Regions from separate parts of the Collinsella sp. AM20-15AC genome, predicted to be linked through region 2. Evidence: riboswitches for the same ligand, from Rfam matches in the RefSeq annotation. Region 2 holds a riboswitch; the other holds the start of a gene.
The links. A riboswitch is a leader RNA that binds a small molecule or an ion and turns the genes downstream of it on or off. The one in region 2 is predicted to bind thiamine pyrophosphate.

Region 1 (14,883 bases), on a different contig from region 2:
AACACCAACGTGCTCGCCTTTGGCGCCCGCGTCGTGGGCTCCGAGCTCGCCAAGATGATCGTCGATGAGTGGCTCGACGCCGAGTTTGAGGGCGGCCGCCACGAGCGTCGCGTCAATCTCCTCAACGAAATCGACCAGACCCGCGGCCTTAAGGTCGTCGACGAGGCCTAAGCCGCTCAGCGCCACATACCAACAGCAAGGGGCCCGCTCGGAGCACATGTCCGAGCGGGCCCCTTCTTAGTAGCTTTTTGAATAAAAAGAGCGCAGCGGATGAAGTTCCGCGGCGCCCAAGCCACACGCTAACAGCTTTAAGGAGTCAAAGCTGGTTTAGCCAAAGAAGCGCTTAATCTCGATTTCGGCGTTCTCCAGGCAGTCGGAGCCGTGGATCACGTTGGCGTTGACATCGACGGCAAAGTCGCCGCGGATGGTACCAGGAGCAGCGTCAAGCGGGTTGGTAGCGCCCATGAGTGTGCGCATCTTGGAGACAGCGGAGAGACCGGAAACGACCATCTTGACGACCGGACCGCTCGTCATAAAGTCGCACAGACCGCCAAAGAAGGGCTTGTCGGCCAGGTGAGCGTAGTGCTCCTCGACGGTAGCGCGCTCGAGCGTGGTCATCTCCATGCGCTCGATGACAAGGCCGCTACGCTCAATGCGAGCAACGATCTCGCCGATCTTGCGACCGCGCACGGCGTCGGGCTTAATCATGATGAAGGTCTTCTCGATAGCCATAAGGTAGCCTTTCAAGTAGGTTCGCGCGTGCCCAAGTCCCATTCCGGCACCCGCCTGGACTGCATCGTAACAGAGTTTTAGCTGCAGTTAAACAAAAAGCTGTTTATTGAATCGCTACAATTTATTAAAGCGCTCCATATGTGTCACTTCTGTTTCGAAGCCCGACTAGAGTACCATCTGACCGCCCATCAACCACATCGAACCGAGCGGACGGTCGGTTGCCGCCCGTGAACGCACCCCCTTCACAACCTGCCCAAAGGTCCTACAGAAGTTCTCGACAAGCCCCTCCCCCATGGCAACAAAATACGGACGCCCGCATCAGCAGGCGCCCGCAAAGCAAAAACGATTTATCAATAAATGGCCAAAGCCGCTTCAGCCAAACCCTTACTTTGCCCCGTGGCCCATCTCGACAACCTTAGTCAGCGATCCAAACACGCCCTCGTCGGCCACGAGCTGCGCCTGGGCTCGCTGCAGCTGCACAGCAACGGCGGCAGGGGCGGTGCCGCCCTCGGTCGTGCGTGCGGCGACAATCGACGGGATGTCGAGCGCCTCGGTAATATCGTGCTCAAAGAGCGGGCTTGCCTCCTGGAACACCTCAAACGGCAGGTCCTCAAGATTGCAGCCGCGCTTCTCGCACATCAGGACCAGATGGCCCACCACGGCATGTGCCTCGCGGAACGGCAGACCGCGCTTGGCCAGGTAATCGGCAACATCGGTGGCGGCAAGGTGCCCCACGCCGCACTCGCGCGCCATGGCATCCTCGTTGACGGTCCAAGTCGAAATCATACCGGCCATAACGGACAGGCACTGCATGAGCGTATGGGCAGTGTCGAGCGCGCCCCCCTTGTCCTCCTGCAAGTCCTTGTTATAAGCAAGCGGCAGGCCCTTCATGGTCACGAGCAGCTGCACCAGGTTGCCATAGACTCGGCCGCTCTTGCCGCGAATAAGCTCGGCAAAGTCGGGATTCTTCTTCTGCGGCATGATGGACGAGCCGGTGGAGTAGGAGTCGGAAAGCGTGATAAAGCCAAATTCGGAGCTCGACCACAGCACGATCTCCTCGGAAAGACGCGACAAGTGCATCGCCATGACGGAGCAGGCGTAATGCAGGTCGAGGAGGAAATCACGGTCGGAAACCGCATCGAGCGAGTTGGGGATCACGCCCGCAAAACCAAGTTCGGCGGCCGTCATCTGACGATCGAGCGGATAGCTCGTACCGGCAAGCGCGGCAGCACCCAACGGGCAGTTGTCGGCAGCATCAAAGGCGGCCTTCAGGCGCGTAAAGTCGCGCGCGAACATCCAGGAATACGCCAGCAGATGATGCGACAGCAGTACGGGCTGAGCATGCTGCATGTGCGTGTAGCCCGGCAGAATCACCTTGTCGTACTTCTTAGCCGCATCCACCAGCACATGGCGCAGCTCAAGATTGGCCTCCATGAGCTCCTTGGCCAGCGCCTTGACGCCCAGGCGTGTGTCGGTCGCCACCTGGTCGTTGCGCGAACGTCCGGTATGCAAGCGCTTACCGGCCTCGCCGATGCGACGCGTCAGCTCGCTCTCGATGGACATATGAATGTCTTCGTCGTTGATGTCGAAGGTGAAGTTGCCGGCATCGATATCCTGTTCGATTCCAGTCAGGCCCTTGGCAATCGCCTGCTCGTCCTCGGCACTGATGATGCCCTGGGCCGCCAGCATTTTAGCATGCGCCTTAGAGCCGGCGATATCCTGCTTATAGAGATGTTTGTCGACCGGCAGCGACGCGCCAAACTCCTGCGTGACCTCGGCCACGCCCGCCTCAAAACGACCGCCCCAAAGAGCCATGGAACCGTCCCCTTTCTCCAAATACCAAAACAAGCGCCCAAAGCAATGCGCCATATCGCTAAAGCGATTTTTCAACCGCTAGTTTTACACATTCCCCGCCGTGCGCGGGACCATGTAGCTAATTTGCAAAGAAGTGACGCGCCATGCACTTGGCGCCCAACGTCTCCCTCCGAATGTTGCCCTGCGAACCATCGATCCAGGCCTTCAGGCTCATAGGAACATCCTCGACCTTTGCAGCATCGAACTCGGGCGCGAGGGCAAGCAAGGCATGCGCGATAGCGTTGAACATAATGGATACTCCTCATATATATAGGCACAGAGCCGCCAAATTGATAGAAGGAGCCCCGCCGGACAACCCCGGCGGGGCTCGGACTCAGCCGTAGACGCGGCATCATTTATGCGGGCGGAACGTAGGGGCCACCGATGTTAAGAAGTGTCAGCAAGCATAACGAAAGGTAGGGACCCCGTGCGCCCGTTATGTATCACGCGGATGGGCCGCGCGGATACCAAGGGAAGGAGGCGCTAGGCCTGGGCGGCAGCGGAGCTGGGACCCTGGACCTTTGCCCACGTCTTGAGCGACAGCGTATCGATCTCGATAAAGCCGGCGCTGGCCTTCTCGTCAAACGTGGTGTCGCGGTCGTAGGTAGCCAGACCGTAGTCATACAGGCTAAACGGGCTCTTGCGACCGACGACATGGCAGTTGCCCTTAAAGAACTTCAGACGGACGGTACCGGTCACGAACTTCTGGGTATCGGCCATAAAGGCATCGAGCGCGTTCTTGAGCGGGCTGTACCACTGGCCGTTGTACACGGCGGTGGCCCAATCCTGCTCGAGCTTGATCTTGGTCTTGAGCAGGTCGCCCTCGACGCAAATGTCCTCAAGTGCCTTGTGGGCGGTGATGAGCGTCAGGGCGCCGGGAACCTCATAGCACTCACGGCTCTTGAGGCCAACCAGACGATCCTCGACCAGGTCGAGACGGCCAAAGCCGTTGTCACCAGAGATCTTGTTGAGGGCGATGACGATCTCGGAGAGCTTCATCTTCTTGCCGTCGACGGCGACGGGCTTGCCGGCCTCAAACTCAATCTCGGTATACGTCGGGGTGTTGGGCGCGTCCTCGGGGTTCTTGGTCATAACCCAGGCGTCATCGAGCGGCTCGTTCCAGGGATCCTCCAGGTGACCGCACTCAATGGCACGACCCCACAGGTTGTCGTCGATGGAGTAGGGGTTGTCGTTGGCACCCTCGGGAACCGGCACGTTGTGGGCATGCGCGTAGGCGACCTCGTCGGGACGGCACTTCAGGTCCCACTCGCGAACCGGGGCGATAACCTTGAGCTCGGGGTCGAGGGCCTTGACGGCAGCCTCGAAGCGGACCTGGTCGTTACCCTTACCGGTGCAGCCGTGGGCGACGTAGGTCGCGCCAAACTCATGGGCGACCTCGACAAGCTTCTTGGCGAGCAGCGGGCGAGATAGGGCGGAGAGCAGCGGGTACTTGTTCTCGTACATGGAGTTGGCGGCGATGGCTTTGGTCAGGAACTCATCGGAGAACTCATCGCGCAGGTCGAGCACCTGGCAATCAAGAACGCCCAGGTCGAGCGCCTTCTGCTTCTTGGCGTCCAGGCCGGTCTCCTCCTGGCCCACGTTGCCGCAGACACAAACGACATCGAGATTCTTCTCGTCCTGGAGCCACTTGACACATACGGATGTATCAAGACCACCGGAATATGCGAGAACGACTTTTTCCTTGCTCATGGCTGTTTCCTTTCGCCCTTGGTAGCTAATTAGAACATCGGTCAGTTGCAAGTCATTTCAAGGTCATATACCGTGCAATATCAGGTTAAATAGCAAAAATCAGCACATACATGCCCTAGAAACATGCAGCAATGTCGTGCTAAAACCCAACGACCTCAAAATGACTCTGTTGAGGCAATTCGCCCCATGCGGACAGAGACGATTGTTATCGTCGTCGGGAAATTGCGCGCTGGCGTCGGATGGCATTGTCTGCAGTAGTGATGATCTTTACGAACTGCATTTGCCTCTCCTTTCACCTATCGCCGGGCGCAATTCTAATATCGTAAACGGTACCTTTTCCTCGGTAAGCGGCTCTTTTGCCGTCTCCGTTTTCGATGGTCGCTATATTACGCTAAAGTGCCTGCTGTACAAGCGGCAAATTCAAATTACTGAAAAGTTTTTTCATTAGTTTGTGAAGCGTGGTGCAAATACGCTCCGTTCCTGCGACAATACGCTCAGTTACTGGTTGATGGTTATAACGTCTGAAACAATTTCGAAACGAAAGGCGCGCTTTTATGCAAACTTACGAATCGGACACCCATATCGGAAACATTAAGATTCTCGCCGTCGACATGGACAAGACGCTGCTGACCGACGAGCGCGTGTTGCCGCAGGGTCTTGACGAGCGCCTGGACAAGCTCGCCGACGCGGGCATCGTATTCTGCCCCGCCAGCGGACGGCCTGCCCCCAAGCTCGAGGAAATGTTCGAGGGCATTAAGAACCGCCTCGCCTTTTGTCCCGACAACGGAGCGTGCGTGATCTATCGCGGCAGCTATATCTATAAGAGCACTATCGACGTGGAGCTGTACCAGCAGGTCTTGAAGCGCGCCTCGGAGGATCCTCGCGCTGTCCCCGTCCTGTGCTGCTTCGACGAGTTCTACGTGCTTGCCCGCGACCACCAATACCACGACGAGATCAGCGTCTACTACAACACAATCAACTACGTCGATAGCTTTGAGGGCATCGATATCGAGTCCAATAAGATCTCGATCTTCTTCCCCGCCTATGATGCCGAGCCAGCGTTTCGCGAGGACTACAGCCCGGCATTCTCGGACCGACTCTATGTCACCAATGCTGGCCGCGAGTGGATCGACTTTATGAACCTGGGCGTCGACAAGGGGTCGGGCGTCGCGCACCTGTGCGACCACCTGGGCATCGATATCGCCGACGCCGCCGCCGTGGGCGACACCTACAACGATATTCCCATGCTCGAGCGCGTCGGGCATAGCTTTATCGTGGACAATGCAGAGGAGCACATGAACGCGCATGCCAAGTGGCGCATTCCGAGTAACAACGACGGGGGCGTACTGACGCTCATCGACGCCATCCTGGCGGCTCGGTAACGTGGCTCGTCGGACCTGGCCGGGCGGCGCGGATTAGTTTTTCGTTCGGTCAGGTCCTGGGCTCGCTCGGAAAGCACATTAAGTGCTTTCCGGCTCGTGCGGAATCTACGAAAAACTAATCCGCGCCGCCCGGCCAGGTCCTAGGTTTACTTTCCTGCCGCCAAGATGGCGTCTTGAGTGTCTAGATACTTAGCTGAAATGATTTGAGCAGAGGGGAGCCCCTTGTTGGAAGGGGCTCCCCTCTGTTTTGGTTACTGTGGGACAAATTAATCAGTAGTGTTTGTCCCAAATCTTAAGTATGTGGGGGCTTGCGTCTTGGGCGAGCTTGCCTTACGGAGTGCTTCCCTATTTCGCGTCGGCCCAGGTTATGCCGGTGCTGGCTTCGGCGATCAACGGTACGCGGAGGTCTACGACGTGTTCCATGACGTCGCGGACCATGGTGGTTAGGCGCTCGACTTCGTCGACGGGGCACTCAAAGTCCAGTTCGTCGTGTACCTGCAAGATCATGTGGGCGGCAAAACCCTCTTCTTCCAGGCGGCGGCTTACGCGGGCCATGGCGATCTTGATGATGTCGGCGGCGGTGCCCTGCATGGGGTGGTTCATGGCCGTGCGCTCACCAAAGCCGCGGAGCTGTGGGTTTTTGGCCTTGAGCTCGGGAATATGGCGTCTGCGGCCATACATGGTCTCGGCATAGCCCGTCTGCTTGGCTCGCGCCACCACATTGTCGAGGAACGTGCGCACGCCCGGGTAGGCCTCGTAGTAGCGATCGATCATGTCGCGTGCCTCGGCCATCGAGATGTGCAGCGACTGTGACAGGCCATAGGCCTGCTGGCCGTACACAATGCCAAAGTTCACGGCCTTGGCGCGGCTGCGCAGGTCGGGCGTCACCTCGGACACCGGCACGCCAAATACGCGCGCGGCCGTCTCGGCATGGAAGTCCTCGCCCTCGTTAAAGGCACGTACCAGATGTTCATCACCCGAAAGATGCGCGAGCAGGCGCAGCTCGATCTGCGAGTAGTCCACCGCCAAAAAGACGCTGCCCTCGCCCGCCGAGAACGCCGTCTTGACGGTACGCCCCAGCTCCGAGCGCGTCGGAATGTTTTGCAGATTGGGGTCGCTCGAAGACAAACGCCCCGTCGCGGTAATGGTCTGGTTGTACGTGGTGTGCACGCGACCGTCACCACGGCGCAGCGGGCCCAGCGTGTCCAGATAGGTCGACTTAATCTTGGACTTCTCACGCCAGTCCAAGATCAGACGCACGATCTCGTGGTCACGAGCAAGGTCGCTCAGCACCTTGGCGTTGGTCGAATAGTAGCCGCGCTTGGTCTTTTTGAGGCCCTTGGTCGGAAGCCCCATAACATCAAACAGCACGTGCGAGAGCTGCATGGGACTGCCGATGTTAAAGGTCTCGTCGCCGGCCAGGTCGCGAATGCTGCGCTCGACCTCGGCAATCTGGGTCGCCAGGCCCTCGGACAGACTGTGCAGGCGGTCGGGGTCCACAAGCATGCCCGCGCGCTCCATCTTGGCAAGCACCGGCACAAGCGGCATCTCGATGCCGTCGAACACGTTGGCGGCATTCTCACGGGCCATGCACTCGCGCAACGGCGCCACGAGCGCCAACGTCAGGGCCGCAGTACGGGCGGCAGACGCCGGAGCGTCCTCACCAGCACCCTCTGCGCCGCGCGCCGCAGGCAGCGCCATCTGCAGATACGTATCGGCAAGATATGCCTCATCGAACTCGGAGCGATCGGAATCCAGCAGATAGGCAGCGACCACGGTATCGAAGATACGCGTGGAATCGACAGCGAGCGGATCCATGAGCTCGGGCTCAGAGGAATCGATGGGCGAAAGCTCGTGCAACAGCGCCTTCATGTCCGGGCTCGCCACGCGGCCCTCCATAAACAGACGCGCGAGCACGCCGGCAATCACGCCGTGGACGAGGTTGAAGCCCTCAACCTCAGCCGCCGCACCGCCGTCGCCCTCCTCGAGCGCGAACAGGCCCTTGGACGTCGCCAACCACAGCGTGCGCGTCAGTCCAAAGAGCGCGCCCTCTTCCTTGTCGTCGTCCACCACGGCGGCGACCCACTCGCCGGCATCAATCGCGCGGGAGACCTCATCTGCAACGGCACCAAGCGCGTCAGTATCGCCGGCGGCTGCGCGCAAAACGGCGGGCATCTCAAACGTGCTGGCAGTGGCAGCAGCGCCACCCTCGCCGCCGATCAGCGCCAAGAAACGGTTCTGCATGGCGGTGATACCAAGCGTACCCAGCGCCGCAGACACCTCGTCGGCAGAAAACGCCGGGAAGGACGTCGCCTCAAAATCGAGCTCAACGGGCGCATCGGTGCGGATGGTCGCGACCTTGCGGCTCAGCAGCGCGTCGTCGATGTGTGCGCGCAGGTTTTCGCCCATCTTGCCCTTGACCTCATCGGCGTGTGCGATGACCTCGTCCAGGCTACCGTACTGCGCAATGAGCGCGCTCGCCTTTTTGGGGCCGATGCCCGGCACGCCGGGGATGTTATCGGACGTATCGCCCTTCAGACCATAAAAGTCGGGCACGAGCGCCGGCGTGATGCCGTGATACAGATCGTCCACGCTCTCGGGCGTCATGATCGCCACGTCGGACAGGCCCTTGCGGGTCGAGACCACGTTGACGTGCTCGGTCACGAGCTGATACATGTCGCGGTCGCCGGTCACCAGCAGCATGTCGCAGCCGGCCTGCTCGCCCAGGCGCGCCATAGTGCCCAGGATGTCATCGCCTTCCCAGCCCTCGGACTGCAAAATTGGCACGTTGAGCGCGGCGAGCAGCTCCTTGATCATGGGAAACTGTGCGTGCAGATCGGGGTCCATGGGCGGGCGCTGAGCCTTGTACTGCGGCAGCATCTCCATGCGCACGCGCGGCTTGCCCTTATCAAATGCCACGACCACACCGTCGGGGTTAAAGGCATCGATCATCTTGAGGAACATATTCAAAAAGCCAAAGATCGCGTTGGTGGGACGACCGTCCGGCGCGTTCATGGTGGGCGGCACGGCGTGGAAGGCGCGGTGCATGAGCGAGTTGCCGTCGATGACGGCAAAGGTACGGCGCTTGTCAGACATATTGAATACCTCGCTTTGGGCTGGGCACGGTTTGCTCACTCCAGTTTACACGCTCCCCGCCCCACGGCCACCGCACATCAGGCTTCCCTGCCGTCGCGGGCCCGAGCGTGATACGATGGCTCACGGTACATCAACCAGCACGATCGATCCGAAAGGAGCCTGCGTCATGGAGCGTCCCTGCGCATGGAAAAAGTACACGCCACAGCAGATCGAGGAGCTCGAGGAGCTTTGCCGCGGCTATAAGCAGTTTTTGAGCGAGAACAAGACCGAGCGCCTGTGCGTCAAGACCGGTATCAAGATGGCCGAGGAGGCGGGCTACGTCAATCTGGAGACCGTGATTGCCGAGGGCCGCGCGCTCAAGGCCGGCGACAAGGTGTACGCCGCCAATCACGGCAAGGACCTCATGCTCGTCAACCTGGGCACCGCCCCGCTCGAGCAGGGCTTTAACATCCTGGGCGCCCACGTGGACTCGCCGCGCCTGGACCTCAAGCAGAACCCCGCCTTCGAGGCCGGCGACATGGCTTATCTCGACACGCACTACTATGGCGGCGTCAAGAGCTACCACTGGGTCGCTTCCCCGCTCGCACTCGTAGGCGTCATCTGCAAAAAGGACGGCACCACCGTCGACATCAACATCGGTGACAAGGCCGACGACCCGGTCTTTACCATCTCCGACCTGCTGATCCACCTCTCGAGCGAGCAGATGGCCAAGCCCGCCAAGGACGCCGTCGACGCCGAGATCCTCGACGTGATCGTGGGCGGCCGCCCCGTCAAGTTTGACGAGGACGACAAGGACGCCCCCAAGGAGCCCGTCAAGCAGATGTTCCTGGACATCCTCAAGGAGCAGTACGCCGTCGAGGAGGAGGACTTCCTCTCCGCCGAGATCGAGGTCGTGCCCGCCGGCCCGGCCCGCGACATGGGCCTCGACCGCTCCATGATTCTGGGCTATGGCCACGACGACCGTGTCTGCGCCTATCCGTCCATGCTCGCCCAGATCAACGTCGCCAACGTGGAGCGCACGAGTATCACACTCATCGTCGACAAGGAGGAGATCGGTTCCGTGGGTGCCACCGGCATGACGAGTCGCTTCTTCGAGAACACCGTCGCCGAGATCATGACGCTCGCCGGCGAGGATAGCCCGCTGGCCCTGCGCCGTGCACTCGCCCGCAGCCGCATGCTCTCCTCTGACGTGTCCGCCGGCTTTGACCCGGGCTACGCCGGCAAGTTCGAGACCAAGAACGCCGCCTTTATGGGTCGCGGCCTGTGCTTTAACAAATACACGGGCAGCCGTGGCAAGGGCGGCTCCAACGACGCCGACGCCGAGTACGTCGCTCTCATCCGCGACATCATGGACGAGGCAGGCGTGGACTTCCAGACCTGCGAGCTCGGCCGCGTCAACGCGGGTGGCGGCGGCACCATCGCCTACATCATGGCCGAGTATGGCATGAACGTCATCGACTCCGGCGTTGCCGTCCTGTCCATGCACGCCCTGTGGGAGGTCGCCAACAAGGCCGACATCTACGAGGCCTATCGCGGCTACAAGGCCTTCATCGAGCGCGCCTAACCGACCCTTCATCCGTTGCGGTGAAATACGGACTAAACTGGCCCATAAACGGCCAAAACAGACCGTATTCCACCGCAACTTCCTTTTTGGCAGAGGAGAGTCCATGCTGCAGGTCATCATTTCGCCCGCCAAGCAGATGCGCACGGCCCAAGATGCTTTTGAAGTCCTGGGCATTCCACCTTTTGCGCACGAGACGGCTCGCCTCCACCGCGCACTGCTAGATATCGAACGAAATGAAGGCAGCGACGGCCTGCAGTCGCTATGGAACGTGAGTGACAAACTGCTGGGGCCTTGCCTCAACACCCTGCATGAGTTCGAGCTCATCCTGAAATACGGCGATCTCGACAATCCCGAACTCGCCCGTCACCTCTCCCCCGCCGTCATGTCCTACCACGGCATTCAATACCAGAGCATGGCGCCCGAGGTCATGGATGCCGCACAGCTCGCATGGCTTCAAGACCATCTATGGATCCTCTCGGGCCTTTACGGATGCGTACGCCCCTTTCATGCCGTTGAACCGTATCGGCTGGAGATGGGCGCGAAGCTCGCCGTCGACGATGTCCGAGACCTCTACGCGTTTTGGGGCGACAAGCTCGCACGGGCCATCGCTCCGGCGGGCTCCAACGCTACGATCATCAACCTCGCCAGCGTAGAGTATGCCAAAGCCGTTCTGCCCCACCTCGCGGGCGACGCCACGGTCGTCACATGCCTCTTTGGCGAAGGCATCCGCAACGGCAAGCCCATCCAGCGCTCGACCGCCAGCAAAAAGGCGCGCGGCTCCATGGTGCGCTGGATGGCAGAAAACAAGCTCGAGGATGTAAGCGGGCTCACCGCGTTCGACGTTGGTTATCGTCACTTTCCCGAGCTTTCAAATAAAAACACTTTGGTCTTCCTGAACGAACAGGCCTTGTAGGACCACCGCTACTTTTGAATGTGCTGCCTAGGCTCGACACCTATTCCGCTAGACCGTCGGCCTTTGCAATCACGTATGTCGAACCGTCCTGATAGACAATCTTGACGTGCTCAACCTCGGACACCGCAACACCCGTCGGAGGCTCCAGACGCCATTCCGTCAGCGCGATATCCATCGTCGTGGGCACATCCCCTTGATCTTTGAGCTCGACCGACAGCGTCTTAAGCGACGCATCGAAGGTCACGCGCTCGATCTCTTCACCAGGAATGGATCCGCCACTCAGCTGCAATTGCACAAACTCGTCGCGCGGATACCAATAATCGCCCGGAACGGCGAGCGTATTGGCATTACCGCCAGTACTCCTCACCGTCATAATCGGTAGGCTATCATCGGCCTCGAACTCCCATGCAGCGCCGCCGCGACCACCAAACGTCCAGATACAAAAGGCAATCACCAGCACGGCAAGCACCGCAAAACCAATCGCGACAAGGCCATGGTGCACACGGCTTTCCTCGGCCGATACATCCCATTGCGTCTCTCGATATAGATGCTTGTCTTCCATGTTCGCCTCCCCACGGGCATGCTCGTTGGCCCAATCGTACCCATTCAGGCTATACTTGAGCCCATGACATAACGGGGAGCTTGCAGGACAAGACGGCAGGCTGAGATTGGGCGCGCCCGCCCTGACCCGCAAACCTGATATGGGTAATGCCAACGAAGGGAGCCGTGCCAATGAGCACACAGACCGAGCCCAAGCTCGTCACGCAAATCGACTTCGCCCGCGCCGGGCAGATCACGCCGCAGATGAAAGAGGTCGCCGAGCGCGAGCATCGCGACCCCGAGTACATTCGCGAGCGTGTTGCCGACGGCCGCATCGCCATTCCCGCCAACATTGTGCATATCAAAAAGGGCATGCGCGCCTTTGGTGTCGGCGAGGGCCTTTCCACCAAGGTCAACGTCAATCTGGGCATCTCGGGCGACAAGGCCGATGCCGCCGAGGAATGGAAGAAGGTCAAGATCGCCGAGGACTTTGGCGCCGACGCCATCATGGACCTCTCCAACTCGGGCAAGACGCGCCAGTTCCGCCAGCAGCTCATCGACGAGACGCCGCTCATGGTGGGCACGGTGCCCATGTACGACGCCATCGGCTATATGGAAAAGCCGCTGGTCAAGCTCACCAAGGACGACCTGCTCGAGGTCGTGCGCGCACACGCCGAGGACGGCGTGGACTTTATGACCATCCACTGCGGCATCAACAAATCGGTCATCAAGACCTTTAAGGAGACCGGCCGCCTGATGAACATCGTCAGCCGCGGCGGCTCGCTGCTGTTTGGCTGGATGGAGGTCACCGGCAACGAGAACCCCTTCTACGAGTTTTACGACGAGGTGCTCGAGATCTGCCACGAGTACGATGTGACGATCTCGCTCGGCGACTCCTGCCGCCCGGGCTGTCTCTACGACTCCAACGATGCTACCGAGACTGCCGAGATGATCGAGCTGGGCAAGCTGTGCAAGCGCGCCTGGGCAGCCGGCGTCCAGGTCATGGTCGAGGGTCCGGGTCACATGGCCCTCGACGAGATCGCCGCCAATATGAAACTGCAGAAGCGCCTGTGCCACAACGCCCCGTTCTATGTGCTCGGGCCGCTGGTGACCGATATCGGCGTGGGCTACGACCACATCACCGCCGCCATCGGTGGCGCCATCTCCGCCAGCTCCGGCGCCGACTTCCTGTGCTACGTGACGCCGGCCGAGCACCTGTGCCTGCCCAACGCCCAGGACGTGCTCGATGGCCTCATGGCCACCAAGATCGCCGCACATGCCGCCGATATCGCCAAGAAGGTGCCGCACGCCCGCGACATGGACGACAAGATGGGCCAGGCACGCCGCAAGCTCGACTGGGATGCCATGTGGGAGTGTGCTCTCGACCCGGTCACCGGTAAGAAGCGCTACGAGGAATCCCCCGCCGCCACCGAGGGCACCTGCACCATGTGTGGCAAGATGTGCGCCGTCCGTACCGTCAACAAGGTGTTCGAGGGCACGACGATCGACCTCGGCATGGAGGATTAACGCGTCACCGGAGCCACAATCGGCAACAAGGTACTCGTCAATTGTTGACGTGTGAACATTTGCTTACATTTGCGTAAAGATTGCATCGCCCGCCCGGGTTCGGCATAGAGTCGGCCCGGGCATCTTTATAATGCGGGGTAAAAGACCCATTTGAATCCGACCGGACAAGGGAGCGAACATGGATCGCAGTAAGGTACCAGCCGTTCTATCCATCGCAGGATCCGATTCCAGCGGCGGCGCCGGCATTCAGGCAGACATCAAGACCATCACGGCGCACCGCCTGTATGCCGAGGCGGCAATCACTGCCATCACGGCGCAAAACACACTGGGCGTCACCGCCGTGCAGAATATCTCCCCTGATATCGTCGCTGCGCAAATTGATGCCGTCTTTGACGATATCCGCCCGAGCGCCGTCAAGATCGGCATGGTCTCCTCTGTCGAGATTATCGAAGTCATCGCCGACCGCCTGAGCGCCTGGAACGCAACGAACGTGGTCGTCGACCCCGTTATGGTCGCCACCTCGGGCGCGCGCTTGATTGCCGAGGATGCCTCCGAGGCACTCACCCGCCGCCTGTTCCCGTTGGCAACGGTCATCACGCCCAATATTCCCGAGGCCATGGCGCTGCTCAATTACGAAGTCGATTCCGAGCGCACGCAGCAAAACGCCGCCATGCTCCTCACCCGCCGCTTTGACTGCGCGTCCCTCGTTAAGGGCGGGCATTTTGTCAACGAGGCCAACGATGTGCTAGCAGAGCCTGCGCCACTCGATGACGAGGGCAACCACCTGGGCGATCCGCTCACCACATGGTTCCGCCACAAGCGCATCGAGACCGGCAACACGCATGGCACCGGCTGCACGCTCTCGTCCGCCATCGCCTGCGCGCTGGCACAGGGCATGGATCTCGCCGACGCCGTCAACGCCGGCAAGGCCTACCTAACCGGCGCTCTCGCCGCCGGCTTTGACATGGGCAAAGGTTCCGGCCCCGTCAACCACATGTGGCAGTACTAAATAGCCAGCAACCTGCCAAAAAAAAGACAGGCTACCTTGCACCAAAAACCGTCGCAACATTCGATGAAAATCGTGCAAACGCGAAAAATCATTAAATGTTGCGACGGTTTGATTTTAGATAGCGGTCGAGCAAAGGACCAGAGCGCCTATTCGTCGGCGAGCTGGATGCCGAGCAGGCCCGAGAGTGCCAACGCCTGCTCGGCATTAACCGTCAGGCCACGCAGCTCATGGTAGTCGCCCGAGACGACAGGAGCCGCGAACGTACAACACGATACATCCACGCCGGAAAGCGGCGTCTTGAACACATCGATTCGCGTCAGGTCGCAGCCGTCCAAGCGCAATTGCCCCAGCTTTGCCCCCTGGAGTGCGGCCTCGGTCAAACGCGTGTCACGCGCAGCCATGGGGCCAATGCTTCCCTCCGAAAGGTTCGCATAGCTCAAATCGCACGATGTAAACGACACGCTCGACAGACGCGCCCTGAGCAAGTTGAGCCCCGGCGCCGAGCAGTCAACGAAGTCGCAGCGGTTGAGCCAGCAACCTTCCATGTTGCAGCGGA
Region 2 (14,883 bases):
GAAGGGGGTGCCTTTGTGCCAAAGCAGCTCGGCATAACGGTGGAGTCCAGCACGGTTGCCAAGATTGGTGAGCGAATCGATATAGGCGCCGCGCTCAAGCAGCTCGCGTTCTTGCTGCAGGATGGCAAATGTCTTCTGTAGCTGCTCGCCGATGGCGCACAGCTCCGTGGGCAGCGCGGCAACATCGAGCTCGGCGGTCGAGACCCCGTTCGCAAGTCGCTGAAGATAGGCAATGATCGATTGCTCGCCCAGGCGATACGACTCGTTCATGATGGATAACCTCCTTGGGCACAACAGTGGTTTGCATCATATCCCCAATTCGGTTTGGATTGGGGGCATAAGTTAGCCAATGGGGACAAGCGCCCCTTCGGCGGTATCGTTTTGCGCGCGAGCGTATCAGTTTTTGTTGCCGCCATCGAGCAATGCCTCAAAATCCTTTGCCTGCATGGGGCGGTAGTAGAGGAAGCCCTGAGCGTAGTGGGCACCCATGTGGAGCAGCATGTTCGCCTGCTCGTTTGTCTCGACGCCTTCGATTACAACGGGCAGATGGAGCGATTGCGCCATCTCGAGCATTGATGAAACGATTTGCGCGCTACGGCTTTGATCGCGGTCGGTGGGCACAAACGTGCGATCAAGCTTGATGACGTCGACGTTGACGTTCTTGAGCATCGCGAGCGTAGACTGGCCGGTGCCAAAATCGTCCATGTAGGTCGAGAAACCGCGAGTGTGTAGGTCGGCCGTCAGCTTATCCACGGCCTCGGACTCTCCCGTATAAGCCGTCTCGGTGATCTCAATGCGCATGAGCTCGGGCGGTAGGTTGTATTGGGCGGCAAGCGCCCCCATATGCTCGGCGACGTCGCAGGCAAGGATATCCACGCGCGACACATTGAGCGAGATCGGAACTACGCGCAGCCCTCGATCGATGCACTCACGCAGCCACGAGGCGACGCCCTGCCAAACATATTTGTCGAGCGTCACCACAAAACCGCTTTCCTCGAGAGCGGGGATAAAGGTGGTAGGTGAAATGAGGGAGCCATCCTTGTCAATCCAGCGTGTGAGCGCCTCGGCGCCAACGATCTCGCCGGTTTCCATGTCGACCTGGGGCTGCACGTAGTAGGTAATGCGGCCGTTTGAGAGCGCATACTGGAATTCGGTCAGCGTGCGGTGGAACGCGATTTCGTGCTCGTATTCCTCGGGGCGGAAAATGGCAATGCGCTCCTTAAAGTCGTTTTTTGCGCGCCGATTGGTAAACATGGCCTTGGCCTGCGCATCGATGGTGATTTCCTCGTTGGAGTCGATGGGGTAGACGCCCATGGACGGCCAGAAGCCCACGCCGTCATCATGCTTGACCACGGCCTGGCGAACGCGGCTATAGATCTGATGGACGGTGTCGTGTTCAAAGGGGATGAGTACGCAAAAATCGTCTTGGCCCCAGTACCCTGCGACGCCCATGGCGGCATTCTCGATGTCCTTGAGAACCGTGCCCACATCGGCGAGTACGCGGTCGCCCTCGGCCTGTCCGTGCCATTCGTTGAACAGTCGCATGTGCCCCATATCGACGGTGGCGATACACCAGGCGCCATTGCGCCTTGTCTCGAGAAATTCGTTGGCGCGGCGCATAAACTCGCTGGGTCGATAGAGACCCGTGAGCGGATCGATGCGTTCGGCGATGGCGCTTTTGCGCTCCACCTCGGGTATGGGGAGGCTGTCGTTGGGAACAAGCCCGCCGGCCGTGCGAATGCGACGGTCGAGTTCGCCTAAAACGGCGGCCGTTTGATTGGTCAGGTGCTCGTAAAAGGCCGGAACGACAAGACAGACGGGGGTAATAGTGTCGCCCGCGATTCGAACGGGAGCGAAAACGGCCTCTTTGAGATGTTGGATCAGTTGCTCGAATGCTTCGTGATCCAAATTGTTGCTAAGCACGACGAACTGGGCGTTGCGTGAACGGAAGACGCGACTCCTGCCGCGAGTAATCGACAGCATGCGGCCTGCGTATTCGGCGAGCATGTTGTCGACGGCCTCGGCCCCGTAGAGCTCGTTGAGCTTTGCCGTGCCGCGAACGCGCACTGCTATAAGCCCCGTCTCGCAACGGTCGCGACGGCAGGCATCGATAGCGTTGATCAGCGTGCGCTGCGTTCCGAGACCCGTGGCGGCGTCGACGGTCTCGGCAAGCGAGTGGTTGACGAGCTCGCCGACATAGAGCGAGGGGACATTTCCGTCGCCGTCGATACGAAACCCGCGAGCACGGCCGAGGATGTAATCGCCGGCGGCATTGCGCACGCGGTACTGCATGACGTGACGATGTTTGGAGCCGTCATAGATTTGGTCGATGTCGTTGGTATAGGCCTCAAGGTCATCGGGATGGACACGCGTTTTCCAATAATCGTGACAGTTGTCTATATGCTCCGAAGGAAGACCAAGATCGCGCAAGGCGCCTTGTGACCAAAGGGTTCGATGTTTGTCCAAGTTCTCGATAAAGAAATAGCGGCCTTCGTTGAGCATCGAAAGGGCGTCGAAAATTCGATCGCTTATTTCGAAGTCGTCGGTGTGGGCTTGTGCGATATTGCGTCGATCAAGGTGCACGGCATGACGTAGCTTGTAGTCGTACATGCGATGGTCGGCATCGTTCGTCAAGCGATTGGGGGCTTCGCCCAGGGCGGGGTCGGCGTGTGCCACTCCGTAGCTAAACGAGTGAGGCATCTCGGCATCGTTGTTTTTGAGCAGGACCGTTCGGCAGCGTTCCAGACGTTCGGCGAGGTCGTCCTCGGTTGCAATCGTAGACAGGATGGCAAACTCGTCGCCTCCCAGACGAAACGCCGCTTCGTCCACCTCCATATACAGCTTGAGATAGAGGCTTACCTGCAAAATATAGCGGTTGCCCTCGTCATGGCCAAAGACGTCGTTGCAGTGCTTGAGATTGTCGATATCGATGTACGCCATGGTAACGGGGGTGTCCTGCTCCCAGAGCTCCTCGAGGGAACGGGCAAAGCCGCCGCGGTTGCCAAGCCCGGTAAGCTGGTCGGTAAAGGCGGTCCTGACCAGATCCTCCTGACGCTTGAGAAGGTCGCGGACGGTCTTTTCGAGCGTTTCAGTGTAATTGCTGGGGGTATCCATGCTGTAGGCGGCTTTCTGGGGTCGGGGCGGATTGCGTCGGGCGAGCTCGTTGTGCACACGCGTTGTTGCTCAACGCCTCGCGTGTTTCCAAGCCCCCGCCTTGCCGCGTCGTTGGGTTTATTTGTCGGCTGACGTTCGTTGCTGATAACTACTGAGTAGTATAAACAACTGTTTTGGTTTGTATATGGGTGTCCATGCGGTGGATGGCTATTATTCGCCAAGCGGTGGCGCTACGACGCAATGTTCGATGAAAATGCGACTGAGGCGATATGTGTTGGCGGCTATACTTGTCCCGGTTTAAAACGCAGGAACGGAGATGGTCGCATGGCACAGCCAGATACGACGCCCACGGTGGGGCTTGCGCTCGAGGGAGGCGGCTACCGCGGTATGTATACGGCGGGCGTGCTCGACGTATGGATGGAGCACGGCTTGACCTGCGACCATATGGTGGGCGTCTCGGCGGGCGCGGCGTTTGGCTACAACTTTAAATCGCGCCAAATCGGCCGTGCCATTCGCTACAACAAGGCCTATTGCGCTGACAAGCGCTATGCGAGCGTGACGAGCTGGCTGCGAACCGGCGACATGTTCAATGCCGAGTTTGCCTATCACGAGGTGCCCATCGAGCGCGATCCCATCGACCTTAAGGCTTATCGTGCCTGCCCCATGCGGTTCACCTGCGCGTGCACCGATATCGAGACGGGCAAGGCCGTCTACCATGACTTGCCCTATGGCGACGAGCGCGATATCGAGTGGATCCGGGCGTCATCGGCGATTCCCGTGGCAACGCGTCCTGTCGCCATTGAGGGGCATAAGTATCTGGACGGCGGCGTTGCCGATTCCATTCCCAGCGCCTGGCTGTTTGCGCAGGGCTATGACCGCAACGTGGTGGTGCTGACGCAGCCGGCGGGCTTTGTAAAGCAGCCCAATAGCGTGATGCCCATGCTGCGTCGCGTGTATCGTCACTATCCGGAATTTGTTGCGGCGCTTGAGCATCGGCACGAGGTCTACAACGCCACGCTCGATGACCTAGCGCGTCGCGAGGTCGCTGGCGAGGTCTTTGTGGTGCGGCCGAGCGAATCGGTAAAGGTGCCGTCGCTGTGTCGCGAACCGGATGAGCTCGAGCGCATCTATCAGATCGGCCGCCACGATGCGCAAGCGACGTTGCCCGCGCTGGAAGCGTATCTGGCAGAGTAGGGCAAACTGCCGCGCGCTCAGCGGAAGGCGCATCCCGGAATTTACGTTCAGAATGGGATGCGGTTTCCCAATGGAGCTGCAAACGGAAAGCGCATCCCGGAATGGACGTCCAAACTGGGATGCGCTTTTTCGCTATTGAAGATGTGAGGCTGCGGAGCAACTGCTCGGCATAGGCCTATGCCTGCTGCCAGGTATCGACGAGCTCCTTGGCCGCGGCGCAGGGGTCGTCGGCACTGCATACGGCGCTCACCACAAAGAAGCCGTCGACGCCGGTGGCCTTGAGCTGCGGCAAGTCGGCTTTCTTGACGCCGCCGCCCACCACGATGGGCACGGGGCTTGCCGCGTGGAGGGCGGCCAGGTCCTCAAAACTCTTGGTGATAATGGAGCCATCTGCCGCGCGTCCGCAATCGCGCTTGGTCTCGGTCTCGTGGAGCGGGCCGATGCCCAGGTAGTCGACCAGGCTCATGTCGGCGGTTTTGACGTACTCGAGCATCTCTTCGCAACGGGCCGAAAGGCCCACGATGGCATCGGGGCCCAGAAGCTTGCGGCAGACCTCGACGGGAATATCGCTTTGGCCCACATGCACGCCGTCGACAGCGATGCCCTGCTCGCGCGCGGCGAGTACGCAGTCAAGGCGGTCGTCGATCAGCAGAGCGACCTGACCGGTCTTGCCAGCCTGAGCGATAGCCTGCGCGGCATCGCCCGTCAGCGCGATGATCTCGCGGGCGCTTGCCACCTTGGAGCGCACCTGGATGCAGGTAAAGCCTGCGTCGAGCGCCTGGGCCACCACATCGCCCACGGGACGTCCCAGCGTGTTTTCGGGGCCGAGAACCAGATAGGCCGAGATATCAAGGTTGTCGCGGATGCTCATCGTGCTTCCTCCTGCTTTTTGATCTGCGCTTCCATGCGCTCGAGCTTGCCGGTCATGGTGTCGGTAAATCCGGGTCGAATATCGGCTTTGAGCACGACTTCGGTGCGGATGCCCTTGCTCGCCAGAACAAAGGTTGCATCGCGCACGACCTGCATGACCTCGTCCCAGTCGCCCTCGATCTCGGTGAACATCGAGGTGGTGCGGTTGGGAAGGCCGCTCTCGCGAATGACGCGCACGACCTCAGCGACCTCGGCGGACAGTTCATCGCCGGTGCCGCACGGGGCGATGGCCACGGCGACGAGTGTGTTCATGCCGGCGTTGGTTGCGGGCTCGGACATGGCTTATGCCTCCTCGAGCTCGAGTCGGTTATCGGCGATGTCCTGGGCGGTCGCGCGGTAGAGCTCGTCGATAAAGGCGACCTTAAAGCTTGCCGGGGCATCGGCGACAGCGGCGGCACGCGTGCCTGCGACGTTGTAGACGGCGGTGCCGCAGACTGCCGCCGTAAACGGATCGGTAGCACAGGCGTACACGGCCAGCACGCCGCCCTGCGAGCAGCCACAACCGGTGATTTTTGACATGAGCGGGCTGCCGCCGTGGGATTTGGCCACGGTCGTGCCCTCGGTGATTAGGTCGACTTCGCCCGAGACCACTACGGCGCCGCCGGTGTAGCGGGCGAGCGCCACGGCGGCATCGCGGGCGGCGTCGACCGTGTCGGTGGTATCGACACCGCGCACGCGGCTCAGGTCGGCCGCCTCGCCCTCAAGACCCCACAGGCCGGCGAGCGCGATAATCTCGGAGGCGTTGCCGCGCACGATGGCTGGCTTGTACTGCTTGAGTTCGCTTACCAGTTGGGTGCGCAGGCTGCCGATGCCCAGGCCCACTGGATCGAGCACCCAGGGCTTGCCGGCGTCGTGTGCTGCCTTGGCCACGCGGGGGATCGTCTGCTCGTAGATGGGGAAGAGCGTTCCCATGTTCAGATAAATGGCGCCGCCGCCGGCAACAAGTGCCTCGCCCTCGTCGGGAAGATAGACCATAGCGGCCGAACCGCCCACGGCGAGCTGCGCGTTGGCGACAAAGTCAATCGTCACCGTATTGGTGATGGAGCCTGCCATCGGGTTGGTGGCGCGAATCTCCTCCACGGCCTTGACCACTTGTTGCTTAAGCTGTTCCGAATCGATCACTGCACATGCCTCCTTGGCACAGAAAAGGGGCGCTGTGCATAGACAGCGCCCCTGTAAAGGCGGCATGCTCCCTACGCCAGCATTAACTGACAGGTTCAAAGGATTGGGCCCTATGCCCTCTCAGCCTTGTGGTTTGCACCGCCGGCACTCCCGCATCGAATCTGTTGTTCCCTATACTAGCGCACCTGCCAATATGGGACAGGTTTATTTTGGCAGGTGGCAACAGGGGCGCTGCATTTTCCCAGATAAAACCTGCCAAGATAAACCTGTCCCTTATTGGCAGGTCGTTACAATAGACGGGATAAAGAATGACCGAGGGGACCTTATGATCAAACTTGTGCTGACCGATATGGACGATACGCTGATTCCTGCTGGACACGATGGCGCCAGCGACTGCGCCATCGAGGGCATTCATGCCATGCAGGCGGCGGGCCTGCATTTTGGCCCGGTTTCGGGTCGCCAGCCGTCCGCGATGAGCTGGATGTTCCGCAATCGCTCCGAGTGCTTCTCGACCGGTGCGTTTTGCAACGGCCAGGTGATGTTTGTCGATGGCGAGGCGGTTGCCTCGCGCGCAACTGATAACGATGCCCTTATGCGCCTGGCCGACTACCTGGAGCAAGAGACCGACGATACCTATTTGAAGGTCTACCGTCTGGGTGATGACTTTTGGGACAACGACGCCTATTGCGTGACAAGCGATCCCGAGCGTGTGCGTCACGCCATGGAGTCAGGCGGCAACGCGTGGCTCAAGGGCGAAGAGGCTCCCTGTCGCCCTGTCGTTGACGATGCCCCGGTATACAAGGCGAATATCTGGAGTGCCCGTTCGCGCGAGGAGCTCGCCGAGCTGCGCGAGCGTGTTGCCGCCGAGGTGCCGGAGCTCTCGCTCGTGTTTCCCAACAACCGCGTGCGCCTGTTCGACGTTCTTCCGACCGGCTGGGACAAGGGCTGTGCTGCGCTGGAGCTGGCGCGCGCTTTGGGCCTGACGCCCGACGAGGTGGCCGTATTCGGCGATTCCGATAACGATTTGCCCATGATCGATGCCGTTCCCAATTCCGTTGCAGTCGCCAATGCTAACGAGGCCGTCACGGCTGCCGCGCGCTGGCATATCGGCGCTGCGGCAGATGATGCGGTTGCCGGGGCTCTGCATCAGATTGCCGCCTGCGCCGCGACGGGGGAGATGCCGTCGTTTATGCGTCAGATGGACGTGACGGGTTTCGACGTCACGAACGTCTAGGGAGAAAGCCATGAAGCTCCAGCAGCTCAGATATGTCGTCAAAGTTGCCGAATGCGGCAGCATCACCGAGGCCTCGCGCCGGCTCTTTGTGTCGCAGCCTTCGATTACCGCGTCAATTCGCGATCTCGAAAACGAGATGGGTGTACACATCTTTGAGCGCACCAACAAGGGCGTCATTGTGTCCGAGGAAGGCGAGACCTTCTTGGGCTACGCGCGCCAGGTGCTCGACCAGGCCGACCTGCTCGAGGGCAAGTACAAAGGCACGTCCGAGCAGGTGCCGCACTTTAGTGTGAGCTGCCAGCATTATTCCTTTGCCGTTAATGCATTTGTCGATGTGATCCGCGAGTTCGATGCCGCGCGCTACGACTTTACCCTGCGCGAGGAACAGACCCACGAGATTATCGAGGACGTCGCGCATATGAAAAGCGAGCTCGGCATCCTGTATCTGTCGGAGCACAATCGCGAGGTCATCGAGCGCATGCTGGCGGCCAACGAGCTCGTATTCGAAGGACTCTTCTGCGCTACGCCGCATGTCTTTGTGTGCTCCGACCATCCGCTGGCGGGTCGCTCGAGTGTGACGCTCGAGGACTTGGAAGACTACCCGTTCCTGTCCTATGAGCAGGGCAGCTACAACTCGTTTTACTATTCCGAGGAGCTGACCTCGACCTTTGAGCGCCGCAAGAATATCCGCGTGCGCGACCGTGCGACGCTGTTCAACCTAGCTATGGGCCTTAACGGCTACACGGTTTGTTCGGGCGTGATCAGCCATGAACTTAACGGCCCCGGCATTATCTCCATTCCGCTCGATGTAGACGAGTACATGGAGATCGGCATCATCACGCGCAAGAACACGACACTTACGCGCTACGGGCAGGCCTATATCGAAGCGATTCGTCAGCACATCTAGACTGCTGCGTTCTGCACGGGTCAAATCTCTTTATGGCAGTCCTAGCTGATATAGGAAACATCTATATCAAACTGTTATAAACATATATTTTACGATGGCCATATGAGCGCTCATACTCTGTCCCAGTAAAGCAACCAATGCAAAGGGAGATATCCATGAGCACTTCGATTCAACCGAACGCGCCGTTTCGCGCCGATATCGTCGGCAGCTTTCTTCGTCCGCAGGCTGTAAAGGACGCCCGTGCCGCCTATGTCGCGGGTAAACTCGACGCTTCCGGCCTTAAGGCCGTCGAGGACGAGGCCATCCGCGACTTAGTGGCCAAGCAAAAGGCCGCCGGCCTGCAGGTCATCACCGATGGCGAGTTTCGCCGCAGCTACTGGCACCTCGATTTTATGTGGGGGCTGAACGGCGTCGAGCGTCGCACCTCGCGTACGGGCTATATGTTCCACGATGAGGAGACTACCGCCGACACCGCCGTGGTAACCGGTTCCATTAGCGGCGAGAATCATCCGTTCGTCGAGCACTTTAAATTTGTCAAGGCGCTCGAGGGGGAGGGCCAGGTCGCACGGCAAACCATTCCGGCGCCGATCCAGACGTTCTCTGAGGTCACGCTCGATCGCTGCGATGGCCAGCAGGAGAGCCTGCGCGCCGTCTACAAGACCGACGAAGAGCTCGCCGATGCCATCGCCGCAGTATATCGCACCGTGATTGCCGACCTGTATGCCGCAGGCTGCCGCAACATTCAATTTGATGACTGCACCTGGGGCATCTATTGCGATACCGACTTTGTGTCCAAGACCGGCATGAGTCCGGTTGACCTGCAAAAGGTGAGCGAGCTGGGCGTGGCGCTCAACAATGCTGCCATCGCGGGCAAGCCCGACGATTTGGTCATCAACACGCATGTATGCCGCGGCAACTACCACTCCACCTACGCTTTTGAAGGCGGCTACGATCCCATCGCTCCATATCTGTTTGCGCATGAGGACGTCGACGCTTTCTATCTGGAGTTCGACACGCCGCGCGCCGGTGGTTTTGAGCCGCTCAAGTACGTTGCCCCGGGCAAGAAGGTCGTGCTGGGCTTGGTAACCACCAAGGCGGCAGAGCTCGAGAACGAGGATGTTATCGTCGAGCGCATCCGCGAAGCCGCAAAGTACGTGCCGCTCGAGAACCTGTACCTGTCGCCCCAGTGTGGCTTTGCCAGCTGCGAGATTGGCAACAAGCTGACTGAGGACGAACAGTGGGCAAAGATCGCGCTGGTCAAGCGCATTGCCGAGCGCGTTTGGAAATAGCGCTAGCGTTTGCAGGTGGCGGCGCGTGCGAGACGTGGCGTATCGCGTACAATGGTTCGGATCGTATCGTTCGGGCAGGTTATCCGATATGCCTGATCGCCCTTCCATTCGAAAGGACTTCCATGTCCCAGTCTTCGACACCCGCCGTCACCGATGCCATCTACGATGCATCGTCGCTCGGTCGCCCGCGCATGTTTTTGCTCGGCCTACAGCACCTGTTTGCCATGTTTGGTGCCACGGTGCTGGTGCCCGTGCTCACTGGTCTCTCGGTTTCGGCAACGCTTTTGTTTGCCGGCTTGGGCACGCTGCTGTTCCATTTCCTGTCGCGCGGTAAGGTCCCCGCATTCTTGGGCTCATCGTTTGCCTTTATTGCCGGTTATGCTGCCATTGCACCCAACGGCGAGGCCGAGCTATTGCCTTACGCTTGTCTGGGCGTTGCCTGCGCCGGATTGCTCTATCCGGTGCTCGCGGCGCTCTTCCGTGCGTTTGGTGCCAAGCGCGTCATGCGCTTCTTCCCGCCGGTGGTGACGGGCCCCATCGTCATTTCGATCGGTCTGATCCTGGCAAGCTCCGCTATTGCCAACTGCCAGACCAACTGGCTCGTTGCCGTGGTTGCCGTCGCCGTAATCGTCATCTGCAATATTTGGGGTCGCGGCATGGTCAAGATTGTGCCGATTTTGCTGGGCGTTGTGGTGAGCTATGCCGTTGCGACCGCGCTGGGCGAGGTCGATTTTTCGGGCGTTGCCGCCGCTCCCTGGGTTGGCTTGCCCGTCGTGTGGGACAACACAGTGTTTGCACTCTTTGGGCCGCAGTTTGATAGCGGCCTCGCCACGACGGCCATCATCACTATCATGCCGCTGGCCTTCGCAACCATGATCGAGCATATCGGTGATATCTCCGCTATTGGCTCCACTTGCGAGCGTAACTACATCGCCGATCCCGGCCTGCATCGCACGCTGCTCGGCGATGGCCTTGCCACGATTCTGGCTTCGCTCTTTGGTGCTCCGGCCAACACTACCTATGGCGAGAACACCGGCGTGCTTGCTCTGACGCGTGTGTTCGACCCGCGCGTGATTCGCATTGCCGCGTGCTGCGCCATCGTGCTTTCGTTCTGCCCCAAGTTCGCGGCCGTCATTGCGGCCATGCCGGCGTGTGTAATCGGCGGCGTGTCGCTCGTGCTCTATGGCATGATCAGTGCCGTGGGCGTACGCAACCTTATCGAAAACCAGGTCGATTTCCAGAACAACCGCAACGTGCTGGTGGCAGCTCTGGTGCTCGTGCTTTCGCTCGGCATTGCCTATAGCACCGCCGGTGCCATCGTGCTGGAGCTGGGCGGCGTGACGATTTCGCTTTCCGGCCTTGCCGTGGGCTCGCTGGTGGGTATCGTGCTCAACGCGATTCTGCCGGGTAACGACTTTGAGTTTGATGTCTCCGAGCTTGAGGAGGCTGCTGAGTAGCAGCTGCGTTCAGCTAAAACAAGATATGGTGCCCATGCGTATATGCGCGTGGGCACCATTTTTAATGATTCAGTATCCAGTGGATGCCGCGGGCCATGCGCAAGTCGGTTTGGGCAAAGTGATTGCCGGGGTTGAGCTCCAGCGTTGTTGGAATGCCGCGCTCGACGAGCAGCGCTTCCATCGCGCGTGTGTCGTCGAGTACGTGCCGCATCATGCGGTTGGGCGTCTTGGTCTCTTTTTTGCCGAGCGACAGGTAGACGGCATCGGGCGCGTTCGGCATCGTGTGCTCGTGCGCGTAGTCGATAAAACCGGGAAACCACAGCGACCCCGATGCACTCGCCGCGCGCTCAAAGACATCGGTTTGCCAAAGTGTCCACAGTGCAAAAAGACCCGCCAACGAGTAGCCGGCAACGCCGCGCCAGGTGGGTGGTTGCGGGAGCGATGATTCGGCCTCTGGGATTATCTGCTTCAACAACTCGTCAAGAAAACCAGCAGCCTGTCCGCCAAAGGGTTCGGCATCTCGTATAGTTCCGTCGCATTCCCAGGGGCTCAGCTCGCGATTCCAGTTGAGGCTGCCAATGCCGACAAGCGTGAAGGGCGGGCAGTTGAGCTCTCGGCAGCGTTCATAAACCTCCGTGCCGTCGCCCATGACCACGGGAAGATAGATGACTGGTGCGCTTTCGGCATGCTGTGCATGAACGGTTATCTGCTTTTGATGCGCTTCCATGACGGGCTTCTCTCGGCGTTGTGATATCGACGGCCCCCATTGTCGCACGCCGGCTCATGCAGGTTGGGCTAGACCAAAGACAATCTCGTGCATACCCTGCGGACGCATATGGAAAACGCCACCGCCGGAGGGGAGCTCGGCGGTGGCGTTGTTAAACGGTGCTGGGACTCGGGGCCTTCGCGGGAGCTGCCATGTGCGCAGAGGCGTCTAAGAGCGCTTGCGGCTCGCCATGGTGCCTGCGGCGATAGCGGCTGTTCCCGCAAGGACGGTTGCCACGATGGCCGCACCCGAGGTGTCGCCGGTTGCCGCGAGCACGCCGGTAGTCTTGGCTTTCGTGATTGAAGCCGCAGCGGCCTTGGTCGGCTTTGAGCCCTCAGGCTTGGGGTTCTGCTTGGACTCCGCGGGCTTGCTTTCTGCGGGCTTGGTCTCGTCGGGCTTGGGGTCTTCCGGCTTGGCTACCTCGGGAGGCGCGATGACCATGCTCTTGGCGACAGCTTCGTTATAGGGGGAGTCGATCACAGCGTCGCCTGTGCCGATGGCTTGGCCTGCCTCGTAGATGCCGTCACGGAGCTTGCGATAGTCAATGACCTTGCCGCCTTCGGGCGTCTGGATGGCGGCGTTCTCAATCTTGATGGTGCCGATTGTCTTGCCGTCAGCGCTCATGGCACGGGCAAAGATTGCCGCTGTATCTCCTTCGGCCGTTACCTTGCTGCGGATGATCGAGATGACTGCGGGTGTGACGCCCTCGCTGGTCTGGGCGATGATGCCGATGTTCTCGCCTTGGGGCTCGGGGCTCGTCTCACCATCTTGGTTTTCGCTGTAGGGGATGGGGCCGTCGCCGTTCCCGACATAGCGGGCTATGGCCTTGACAACGGAGTCGCTGATGTAGATGTGGCCACCCTCCTCGTTGGGTCGATCGTTTCTGGTGGAGAATGCAGCCGAAACCTCGCCTTCCGCAAACGCGTCCACGGTGGAGCCGTTCTTGACGACGATATCGTCTTGGTAGGTGAAGAGGGCAATGGCGTCACCGTATCTGCCTTTACTTGCGCGGACTGTCACGTTTGCATGATCGAGTGTGATGCCCTTGTGGGCATAGACGCCATATTCAACACCGTTTGCGTTGAGGGAGGCGTTTGTGGCTGCGAGGCTGCCCTTGGCCTCGACGGCGGCGTCTTTATCGGAGCTCGCCTTGACCTGGCTGCCGTCCGAGATATTGATGTTGCCGCCGCTCCAAATGGCCTCACCATCGGCTGAGCTTGCCTCGACTGTGCCGCCACCCTTGATGGTGAGGTTCTTGTCGGTTCCGATACCCTTGTCCTTGGTAGCCCTGGCGGTGACGGCCCCGCTGTCGTCAATCGTGATATTGCCGTTTGCCCTGATGCCATCCGATACGCCCGTGGCGTTGACGTTGCCCGAACCTTTGATAGCGAGATCGCCCTCGGCGTCGATGGCATCAAACCCAGCGCTCGTGGCGTTGACGGATCCGACTCCGTCGATGTTGATATTACCCGTGGAGAGGATAGCGTCCTCAGTAGATGTCACGCTGAGCGTGCCGCCCGCGTCGCCTTGGATATTGAGCTCGGCGTTCTCATTCTTGCCATGAGTAGCCTTGATGCCTTCGATCCAGTCGGCAGTGACGATGTTGTTTCCCGAGTAATTCACGTTGAGCTTGCCTGCGGCCTGGATCTCGCCGCCGTTATAGCCGTTGAGCTTCAAGTCGTCGGCGCCGTCCCACGACCAGGTGCCGGTCTCGTCGCCCGCCGCAGTGCCGGCGTTGTATTTGGTTTCGCCGACCTTGACCCATTCCGCCGCGAGCGAGACGCTCGGCATGAGCAGCGAGCTCACCGTGAGCGCGCACACGGCGCCTACGACGATGCGGCGCGTCACGCGGCGCCAGCTGCCGTGCGCGAGTCCTATGCGACGGCGAACGTCGGGTTCGGCAACATGGGTTCCGGCGGTAGTGTCATTGCGCTTGGGGGTCGTGAACAAGGCTGCCATGGTTGCTCCCGTTCTCATAGGGCCTATACGGCTAGGTTCAGCGTATCTGCTGGATGTTGCCGGCGGTAGTGCCGTTTGGAGGGCAAAATGGCCAAAATGGGGGAGAAATAGGCCGCACGCCGGCGCAGGGACCGACGCTAAAAGAAAAGCGCGGGGCCGCATGGCGACTCCGCGCTTTATTGTTCAGCTTTTGCAGCCTTGCCCTTACGCTACGAAGAAGTAGACGGGGAAGGCAAGGGCTGCGATCCACCCGTCCTGTGCGAAAAAGTGTTTACGAGCGTTTGCGACTCGCCAGGGCGCCTGCGGCGATGGCGGCTGTTCCCGCAAGGGCGGCTGCCACGATGGCTGCGTTCGAGGTGTCGCCGGTTGCCGCGAGCTTGCCGACGGTCTTGGTTCCCTTGGCTGCAACTGCAACGGTCTTGGTTGTCTTCGTGCCCTCGGACTTGGAACCCTCTGGCTTGGTCTTGCCGTGCTTTTCCTCGGGCTTGGTCTCCTCGGGAGGCACGATGACCGTGCTCTTGGCGACTGCTTCGTTGTAGGGGGAGTCGATCACGGCGTCGCCCGTGCCGATGGTTTGACCCGCCTCGTAGACGATGCCGTCGCTGAGCTCTTCCTTGTTGCGATAGTCAATGACTTTGCCGCCTGCAGGCGTCTGGATGATGGCGTCCTTGATTTCGATGGTGCCGATCGCCTTGCCGTCCGCGCTCATGGCAAGGGCGAAGATTGCCGCCGTGTCTCCCTCGGCCGTGACCCTGCTGCGGACGATCGAGATGGTCGCGGGCGTGATGCCCTCGCTGGTCTGCGCGAAGATGCCGATGTTCAGGCCCTCGGACTCAGGGATGATTTCGTCGTTTTGGTCTCCACTGTAGTGGTCGGGGCCGTCGCCGCTGGTCTCGGCATAGCGGACTATG

Region 1: it holds a riboswitch for thiamine pyrophosphate, as region 2 does, so the genes downstream of both, thiC (phosphomethylpyrimidine synthase ThiC) here and thiM (hydroxyethylthiazole kinase) in region 2, are expected to answer to the same signal.

The regions. Positions count from the first base shown of each region.
Region 1 covers NZ_QRJA01000018.1:4,718-19,600, forward strand. The annotation lists gene rpiB (ribose 5-phosphate isomerase B) at 1-171, shown strand, start outside; gene ndk (nucleoside-diphosphate kinase) at 328-732, opposite strand; gene argH (argininosuccinate lyase) at 1,117-2,547, opposite strand; gene DW233_RS10240 (hypothetical protein) at 2,666-2,836, opposite strand; gene DW233_RS06955 (argininosuccinate synthase) at 3,070-4,296, opposite strand; gene DW233_RS06960 (Cof-type HAD-IIB family hydrolase) at 4,851-5,678, shown strand; gene polA (DNA polymerase I) at 6,024-8,774, opposite strand; gene DW233_RS06970 (aminopeptidase) at 8,941-10,338, shown strand; gene DW233_RS06975 (YaaA family protein) at 10,442-11,251, shown strand; gene DW233_RS06980 (hypothetical protein) at 11,292-11,813, opposite strand; TPP riboswitch at 11,876-11,992, shown strand; gene thiC (phosphomethylpyrimidine synthase ThiC) at 11,984-13,318, shown strand; gene thiD (bifunctional hydroxymethylpyrimidine kinase/phosphomethylpyrimidine kinase) at 13,497-14,327, shown strand; gene DW233_RS06995 (pentapeptide repeat-containing protein) at 14,474-14,883, opposite strand, start outside.
Region 2 covers NZ_QRJA01000008.1:5,869-20,751, forward strand. The annotation lists gene DW233_RS03880 (diguanylate cyclase domain-containing protein) at 1-270, opposite strand, end outside; gene DW233_RS03885 (EAL domain-containing protein) at 397-3,114, opposite strand; gene DW233_RS03890 (patatin family protein) at 3,439-4,308, shown strand; gene DW233_RS03895 (thiamine phosphate synthase) at 4,484-5,179, opposite strand; gene DW233_RS03900 (thiamine-binding protein) at 5,176-5,517, opposite strand; gene thiM (hydroxyethylthiazole kinase) at 5,521-6,360, opposite strand; TPP riboswitch at 6,412-6,522, opposite strand; gene DW233_RS03910 (HAD-IIB family hydrolase) at 6,686-7,594, shown strand; gene DW233_RS03915 (LysR family transcriptional regulator) at 7,605-8,501, shown strand; gene DW233_RS03920 (5-methyltetrahydropteroyltriglutamate--homocysteine S-methyltransferase) at 8,657-9,790, shown strand; gene DW233_RS03925 (uracil-xanthine permease family protein) at 9,913-11,247, shown strand; gene DW233_RS03930 (alpha/beta hydrolase) at 11,309-11,974, opposite strand; gene DW233_RS03935 (hypothetical protein) at 12,182-13,972, opposite strand; gene DW233_RS03940 (carbohydrate-binding domain-containing protein) at 14,244-14,883, opposite strand, start outside.